2 regions of the Streptomyces sp. NPDC005775 genome follow, and region 2 is predicted to be linked to the other one. Evidence: riboswitches for the same ligand, from Rfam matches in the RefSeq annotation. Region 2 holds a riboswitch; the other holds the start of a gene.

What was found. Region 2 has a riboswitch for cobalamin ahead of ACFYPA_RS36270 (cobalamin biosynthesis protein). Riboswitches for the same ligand answer to the same signal wherever they lie in the genome.
Region 1: linked by a shared signal. The riboswitch ahead of ACFYPA_RS01655 (CbtB-domain containing protein) and the one ahead of ACFYPA_RS36270 (cobalamin biosynthesis protein) in region 2 are both predicted to bind cobalamin.

What each region holds. Positions count from the first base shown of each region.
Region 1 is NZ_JBIAIU010000001.1:371,695-375,864, reverse strand. It holds gene ACFYPA_RS01665 (glycoside hydrolase family 15 protein) at 1-1,172, shown strand, start outside; gene ACFYPA_RS01660 (histidine phosphatase family protein) at 1,279-1,914, opposite strand; adenosylcobalamin (AdoCbl) riboswitch at 2,039-2,132, shown strand; gene ACFYPA_RS01655 (CbtB-domain containing protein) at 2,178-2,393, shown strand; gene ACFYPA_RS01650 (CbtA family protein) at 2,423-3,211, shown strand; gene ACFYPA_RS01645 (GNAT family N-acetyltransferase) at 3,359-3,868, opposite strand; gene ACFYPA_RS01640 (tetratricopeptide repeat protein) at 3,977-4,170, opposite strand, start outside.
Region 2 is NZ_JBIAIU010000026.1:39,245-43,414, reverse strand. It holds gene cobN (cobaltochelatase subunit CobN) at 1-85, opposite strand, end outside; gene ACFYPA_RS36275 (cobyric acid synthase) at 106-1,647, opposite strand; gene ACFYPA_RS36270 (cobalamin biosynthesis protein) at 1,644-2,672, opposite strand; cobalamin riboswitch at 2,807-2,938, opposite strand; gene ACFYPA_RS36265 (hypothetical protein) at 3,112-3,357, opposite strand; gene ACFYPA_RS36260 (inorganic phosphate transporter) at 3,380-4,170, opposite strand, start outside.

The DNA.
Region 1 (4,170 bases), on a different contig from region 2:
CGGGCCGGTGGCGGGAAGCGGTGGAACGCTCGGCCGTGACCCTGAAGCTCATGACGTACGCGCCCACCGGCGCCCTGGTGGCCGCCCCCACGGCGGGCCTGCCCGAACAACTGGGCGGAGAGCGCAACTGGGACTACCGGTTCACCTGGATCCGTGACGCGTCGTTCTCCGTGTACGCGTTGCTGGGTCTCGGATTCAGGGAAGAGGCAAGGGCGTTCATCAGCTGGCTGCACGACCGCGTGAAGGAGGAGGCCGGCCACGAGGGCGGCACCGGCCCACTGAACATCATGTACCGCGTGGACGGCTCCTCCGACCTGGTCGAGGAGACCTTGGGTCACTGGGAGGGGTACGGCGGATCGGCCCCGGTTCGCATCGGCAACGGTGCGGCGGGCCAGCTGCAACTGGACATCTACGGTGAGGCGCTCGACAGCATCTACTTCGCGCACCAGCACGGCATGCACCTGGACACCAGGGGCTGGGGCGCGCTGCACACCCTTCTCGACTGGCTGGTCGATCACTGGGACCAGCCCGGTGAGGGGCTGTGGGAGACCCGCGGCGGCAAGAAGGACTTCACCTATGGCCGCGTCATGTCCTGGGTCGCCTTCGACCGCGCCGTCCGCATCGCCTACGACGACGGCCGCCCCGCGGCCCGCGGCCGCTGGGTGGACGCGCGGGACACGATCTACCAGCAGGTGCTGAACCGGGGCTGGAACCCGGAGAAGCAGGCCTTCGTCCAGCACTACGGCGACGACGTGCTCGACTCGTCCCTGCTGCGCATGCCGACGGTCGGCTTCATCACGCCGGACGATCCGATGTGGACGACCACGCTGGACGCGATGGAACACGAGCTGGTCAGCGACAGCCTCGTCTACCGCTACAACCCCGAGGCATCACCCGACGGCCTGCGCGGTTCGGAGGGAACGTTCTCCCTGTGCACGTTCATGTACGTCGACGCCCTGGCGCGGGCCGGACGCGTCGACCAGGCCCGGCTGGTCCTGGAGAAGATGCTCACCTACGCCAACCATCTGGGCCTGTACTCGGAGGAGATCGCCCTGACGGGTCAACAACTGGGCAACTTCCCACAGGCGTTCACTCATCTCGCCCTGATCGACGCCGCCATCACCCTGGACGCGAGGCTCAACGCGGCACGCGGGGGCGCGGGCAGGGTGTGAAGACGCCGGTTGTTCCCGCTTACGTCGTCCCCACTAGGAGCGCGCCCCCCCGGCCCGTACGGTGCCCGCTCCTCCCGATGCTCCCGCTCCTCCCGCGCCGAAATCGTCAGATGCTCGCTTCCGCACCGAGTGGCCGGCCGCAACGCAAGTTCCACCGCCCCGACCTGCCGCTGAGCTCCGTCACCGTCAGCGGGGCCACGTCCAGCCGCCAGAATGCCTGCGGCGGGAGGCCCAACGCATGGACGACCGCGGCCCGGACCACGCCGGGCTCGACCACTCCCAGGACCCGGCCCACATCCTTCCCGCCCGCACCGGACTCGGCCACTTCCTCCCGGACCTGACCGGAAGTCGCTCCGTGCAGGGAGTCGAGCCAAGCGCCCACGCGGGCGCACAGCTCCCGCAGTGACTCGCCGCCGTGCGGAGCGGCCGACGGGTCCGCCAGCCAGGCCGCCACCCCGTCCGGCTCGTCCACGCTCACCTCGGCCAGTCGTGCGCCGGACCAGCGTCCCATCTCCCAGTCCCGCAGGGCGTGTTCGGCGTCGGGGCGCAGGCCGAGGGCCTTCGCGGTCGCGGTGCAGCGCCGGGACGGACCGCTCAACCACCGGTCCGCGGCGGGCACCGAGCCGGCGGCAGCCCGTGCCTGGGCGAGCCCGGAGCCGTCGAGGGGTGCGTCGCCCGCGAACCGGGCCTCGCGCAGGGCGGCGTTCATACCCGGTGAGACCAACATCACCCGTACCGTCATTCCCGCTCTCAACTCCCTGAACTATGGCCACGTTGCCATGCACACCTTGGCATCCGGGGCCTTCCGGCCGATCCACGGGCACCATGGCGGCTCTCCCGCCCAGGCGGTATGGTCGCGACGACATGACGAGGGTGTGACGGAAGTCCGGTGAGAATCCGGCACGGTCGCGCCACTGTGAACCCGTACGTGTGCGGGAAGTCAGACCCAGCACCTTCGTCTCAGGCACCACGATCGGGACGCGTGTTCCCTCAGGAGGTTCTGCCATGGCACAGACTGCTGCCCCCGCCACGGTCTCACCCGCCATCACCCCCATCTCGCTGAAGGCCATCGCCCCTTGGGCGGTCTTCTTCGGCGTCCTCATGCTGATCCTGCTGTACTTCGTCGGCGCGGAGCAGGGCGCCACCGCGCTCATCTCCGGCGAAGGCGTGCACGAGTGGGTCCACGACGGACGCCACCTCCTCGGTTTCCCCTGCCACTGATCCATCCGGCTGATCCAGGGGAATCCCTCATGAACTCCATATCTGTCAGAGCTCTGCTGGTCCGCGGCATGCTGGCCGGTCTCGTCGCGGGTGCGCTCGCACTCGTGGTGGCCTACTTCCTCGGGGAGTCGCGCGTCGACGCGGCCATCGCCCTCGAAGAGGCGCACAGCCACAGCCACAGCCACGACCACGGCGGCGGCGAGGAACTCGTCAGCCGGGGCATGCAGGCCACCGGGGGCCTCGCCACCGGTGTACTCGTCTTCGGCGTCGCCGTCGGCGGCATCGCCGCACTCGTCTTCTGTTACGCCCTCGGCCGGTTGGGGCGGTTCGGCCCCCGGGCGACGGCTGCCCTGATCGCGGGAGCGGCCCTGCTGACGGTGTACATCGTGCCGTTCCTGAAGTACCCGGCCAATCCGCCGGCGGTCGGCGAAGCGGACACCATCGGCCGGCGCACCGCGTTGTTCTTCCTGATGGTCGCGCTCAGCGTCCTGCTGGCCGTGGCCGCCGTCATTCTCGGAAGACGGCTCGCTCCGCGCCTGGGCAACTGGAACGCCACCATCGCTGCCGCCACCGGCTATGTGCTGGTGACCGGCCTCGCCTACGCCTTCCTGCCCTCGTTCGACGAGGTCGGGAAGGACTTCCCGGCTTCTCTGCTCTGGGAGTTCAGACTGGCCACGCTCGCGGTGCAGGTCACACTCTGGACCACTTTCGGGCTGGTCTTCGGTTATCTCACCGAACGCCTGCTGGTGCCGGGGCCGGATGTGGCTGCGGCAACGGACGGCACGATGAGCCGGCCCGCCACCACCGCCGCAGGCTGACTCCGGGAGCCGTCACGGCCCTGACAGGCCGGCGCGGAGCGGCGTGACGTGGGCGGCAGGACGGTGCGAGCCGCGTCCACGGCACGTATGGAGCCCGCCGGGGTGACCCCGGCGGGCTCCATACGTGTGCGGGAGCAGTCCGCTGCCTCACTCCTCGGCGGCGGGCCCGTCCCAGTCGATCCGATAGTGCTTCAGCGAGGCGTCCTCCTGCACCAGGCGCATGCCTGCCGCGGTCATGACGTGCTGGGAGGCGATGTTGTCGAGGTCGGTGTCGCCGTGGACGCAGGCGATGCCCCGGTCGCGGGTGAAGCGCAGCAGCCCGCGAAGCGCCTCGGAGGCGTATCCCTGTCCTCGTGCCGACTCCACGAGGCCGTACCCGATCGTGACGTGTCCGTTCTCGTCGGGCGCCCCGTGGAACCCTGCCCCGCCGATCAGCAGCCCGTCCTCACGCCGCCGTATCGCGTACGGACCGTAGGGGCTCGGGTCGCCCGTGTCGGCGCAGGTCTCCAGGAACCGCTGGGCCGCCCTCATCTCGCCCGGTGAGGGATAACCGGGAGCCCAGCGCGCACCGTCGGCGGGCCGGCCCGACGCCACCTGCCCGGCTTCCACAGCGGTCATCGGGCTCAGGAGCAGGCGTGGGGTGACGAGGTTGGTCATGCTCTGTGAAGTATCACGCGACGCGGCTCGGCCGCACCCGGATATCCGGGTGCGGCCGAGCCGCGTACGGCACTCCGACGTCGGGGTGCCCCTGGGTGCGTGCCGCGGTCAGGCACCGCCTGCCGGAGGGAAGTCCCCCGACAGGGCGGCCGCCATCCGCAGTTGCGTGTCCGCCTCGGCCTGCCGGCCCTGACGCTCCAGCGTGCGGCCGAGCATCAGCCGGGCGTACTGCTCGACCGGGTCGAGTTCGAGCACCGCCCGCAGTTCCGTCTCGGCCGGGCCGAGGCGCGCCGAGTGGTAGT
Region 2 (4,170 bases):
GGTTGCCGATCCGGTACGGCGCGCCCGAGGCACGCGCGGCGAGGAGGTCGGTGTCGGCGGTGGACAGCAGCAGCACGGTGCTCAGCGGGGCGGTCGGTGGGGCGTTCATGCGCGTGCTCCAGGTGCTCCGGGGGCGATGAAGGGAAGTCCTGCCGGTGCGCCCGACTCGATGAGTCGCCACAGCGCATCGGTGTCCGCGTGTTCTTCGATCAGGTCGCCGAGGCGGTCGAGCTGTTCCTCCCGCAGGCCGGCGAAACAGGTGTCGGGGGCGGGCACGAAACGGCGGCCGGCAGCGCTCGCGACCTCGGTCAGGAAGCGGCGGCGGAAGACGTCGCTCTCCAGTGAGCCGTGCCAGTGGGTGCCCCACACGGCGCCGGTGCGGCAGCCGTCGAGGCGCTCGCCCCGCCCGTCGGTGAGGAACGGCTCGCCGCCGCGCACGTCGGCGACGCCGTGGTGGATCTCGTACCCCTCGACCGGGGCGCCGAGCGCCTCGCCGACCGGCCGGGCGAGGGTCTTCTCCCGGTCGAACCGGATGCGGACGGGCAGCAGTCCGAGCCCCTCGACCGTCCCCGCGCGCGACTCCACGTCGTCCTCGATGCGTTCGCCGAGGATCTGGTAGCCGCCGCAGATGCCGAGGACCGGACGGCCCTCGGCGGCGCGTCGCAGCAGGGCGTCGGCGAGACCGCGCTCGCGCAGCCAGGCGAGCGCCTTCACGGTGCCGCGGGTGCCGGGCACGATGACGAGGTCGGCGTCGTGGAGTTCCTCGGCGCGGTCCACGAACCGTACGACGACGCCCGGTTCGGCGGCCAGCGCGTCCACGTCGGTGAAGTTGGACATCAGCGGCACGGCGCACACGGCGATGCGCAGGATGTCCTCGCCGTGCGGCGGTGCGAGCACCGACTCGCGTACGGTGCCGCGCAGCGAGACCCGCAGACCGTCCTCCTCGTCGATGCCGAGGCCGTGGGCGAACGGCAGCACCCCGTACGTCGGACGTCCCGTCAGGTCCCGCAGCATGTCCAGGCCGGGCTCCAGCAGCGACACGTCGCCGCGGAACTTGTTGACCAGATAGCCGGCGATCAGCGCCTGGTCCTCGGCCGAGAGCAGCGCCGTCGTACCGAAGAACGAGGCGAAGACCCCGCCGCGGTCGATGTCGCCGACGACCACCACCGGGAAGCGCGCCGCCCGTGCGATGCCCATGTTCACGATGTCCGTGCGCCGCAGATTGATCTCGGCCGGGCTGCCCGCCCCCTCGCAGATCACGGCGTCATACGTGCCCCGAAGCTGCTCCAGGCAGTCCACGACGGTGGACAGGAGCGACTCCTGCCGGCCGCCGTGGTAGCCGCGTGCGCTCATCTCGCCGACCGGACGCCCCATCAGGACGACCTGGCTGGAGCGGTCGCTGCCGGGCTTGAGCAGCACCGGATTCATCAGGGCGGTCGGCTCCACCCGGGCTGCCTGGGCCTGCATGGCCTGGGCGCGGCCGATCTCGGCGCCCTCACGGGTGACGAAGGAGTTGAGTGACATGTTCTGCGCCTTGAACGGCGCGACCTTCACGCCCCGGCGCACCAGCCAGCGGCAGATGCCCGCCGTGACGACGCTCTTGCCCGCGTCCGAGGTGGTCCCGGCGACCAGCAGTCCGCCGCTCATGTCGGTCTCCGTCCTGAGATTCGAGGTGCCGCGGTACGAAGTGCTGTGACGGGGGCGCTCGGAGAGCGTGCTCCCGCGATCCGTCGTGCCGCCGACCCCGCGCCCAGCCGGGCCGCGACGCTCACGCCGAGGGCCAGCGCACTGACCCGGCGCGACAGCCGTACGGCCCGTTCGATGTCCTCGGGCTCCACCGCGCGGCCCGTCTCCCCGTTGAGTACGGGGCGGTGCTCGACCCGGCCGCCGTAGGCGAGCGTCCCGCCGAGCCGCACGCCGAGCGCCCCCGCGAAGGAGGCCTCCACCGGGCCCGCGTTGGGGCTCGGGTGCTGGGCCGCGTCCGCCCGCCAGGCCCGGACGGCGCCCCGTGGCCGCCCCCCGGCGGCCACGGCGAGCAGGGCCGTCAGCCGGGCGCCCGGCCAGCCCGCGAGGTCGTCGAGGCGGGCCGAGGCCCAGCCGTAACGCCGGTAGCGGGGCGACTTGTGACCGACCATCGCGTCGAGCGTGTTGGCGGCCCGGAACCCGACGAGTCCGGGCACCCCGCCCAGCGCACCCCACACCAGGGCGCCGACCACGGCGTCCGAGGTGTTCTCGGCGACGGACTCCACGACGGCGCGCGCGATCTGCGGGCCGTCCAGGAACTGCGGGTCGCGGCCGCACAGACGCGGCAGCCGCTCCCGGGCCAGTTCGAGGTCCCCGGCGGTCAGGGCGGCGCCGATCGACCGGGCCTCTCGGCCCAGCGACGTCCCGCCGACGACGGACCAGGTGGCGGCCGCGGTCAGGGCGACGGACGCGGCAGGGTGGCGGCGCAGTGCACGGGCGGCCAGCGCGGCACCCCCGGCGGCGCCTCCGGCGCAGACCAGGGTGTGGAGTGCGCCCCACCCGCGGTGGTCGCGCCACAGACGGCGTTCGACGTCTGCCGCGGCCCGCCCGAAGGCGGCGACCGGGTGCCCCCTGCGGGGGTCACCGAGCAGCAGATCGCCGATCAGACCGGCCGTGGCGCCGTACGCGAAGATGCGATCGGCACGCACGGTTCAGCCGGCCGTTGCGCCTCGAAGGACCTGGGGACCTGTGGTGAGTTGCACAGGGACGGACGCACGGCAGCCGGGCATGGCGATATGTCCTCACTCAGGGTCCGCGCCCTGGTTCGACGTGACGGCGACGAGAGTCTCCTGGCTTCCGGATCCGCAGTTCCCCCGGCCTTCCAGTCCGCTTGCGTGGACCGTGACTTCCGTGGTGGGGGACTGCTCCCCGGTGACAGTGGCGGGACCGCGCCGGATTCGCACCGGCTTCCTCTGCTGTCGCCGTAATGGCTCCGGCAGTCCACCACGCCCCGCGAACACCCGTCAACTCGCCGTTGACCTGCGGCGGCGCAGTGTGCTGAGACGCACATCGGGCCGGACGCGCACGAGGTGCGTCCGGCCCGATGCGGGTGGGAGTGGTGGGGCTCAGAGGCTGTCGGGTGACCTCTCAGGCGACGATCAGATAGATGCCGTAGGCCACGGCCGCGGCGCACAGCCCGAAGCAGACGTACGCGCCGGCCCGGGCCGCCATGAGCGAACCGCCCGCCGCACCGCCCGCGGACTCGCCCTGCGCGGCCGGTTCCGGCTGTTTGGAGAGGCCGACGATGCCGAGGGTGAAGAGGCCCACGAGCGCGATGGTGGCGACGAGGGAGACGCCGAAGACGGTGCCGAGGGCTGCCCAGTCGATGTGCATGATCTGTCCTTACCGAAGGCTCTTAGACCGTGGCGGGTCGGGCCGGGTCGGCGACCGGCCCGGCGGGGGCCGGGATGGTGGCCATGAGGTCGTGGGTCCGGGCCGCCGCGGTGGGCGGCGGGCTGACGGCCGCGATGGCGGTGGTGACGACGCCCGCGGGCTCGGCGTCCTCACCGGCAGGGGCGACGTCCCCGTGCCCGACGGGCTTGCGGCGGGACAGCACCCAGATCGCAGCGGAGCCCGCGATCAACAGCGCCGCGACGACCACGACACCCCAGGTGCCCTGCTTGGTGAGGAACTCCGCGCCCGCACCGACCAGCCCGGCGGCCGGCAGGGTCAGGCCCCAGGCGACGAACATCCGGGTGGCGGTGGACCAGCGGACCACGCCGCCCTTGCGGCCGAGTCCCGCGCCCATGACGGCACCGGAGCACGACTGGGTGGTGGAGAGGGAGAAGCCGAGGTGCGAGGAGGCCAGGATGACGGTGGCCGCACTGGTCTGGGCGGCGAAGCCCTGCGGGGGCTTCAGCTCGGTCAGGCCGCTGCCCATGGTGCGGATGATGCGCCAGCCGCCCAGGTAGGTGCCGAGTGCGATGGCGAGACCGGCGCACACGATGACCCAGACCGGCGGGTTGGAGCCGGGGGAGAGGACGCCGCCGGTGACCAGGGCGAGCGTGATGATGCCCATGGTCTTCTGCGCGTCGTTGGTGCCGTGCGCGAGCGACACGAGCCCGGCCGAGGCGATCTGGCCGGCGCGGTACCCCTTCGCGGTGGCCTTCTCCTGGGCGCCGCCCGTGACCTTCCCGCCGATGCGGT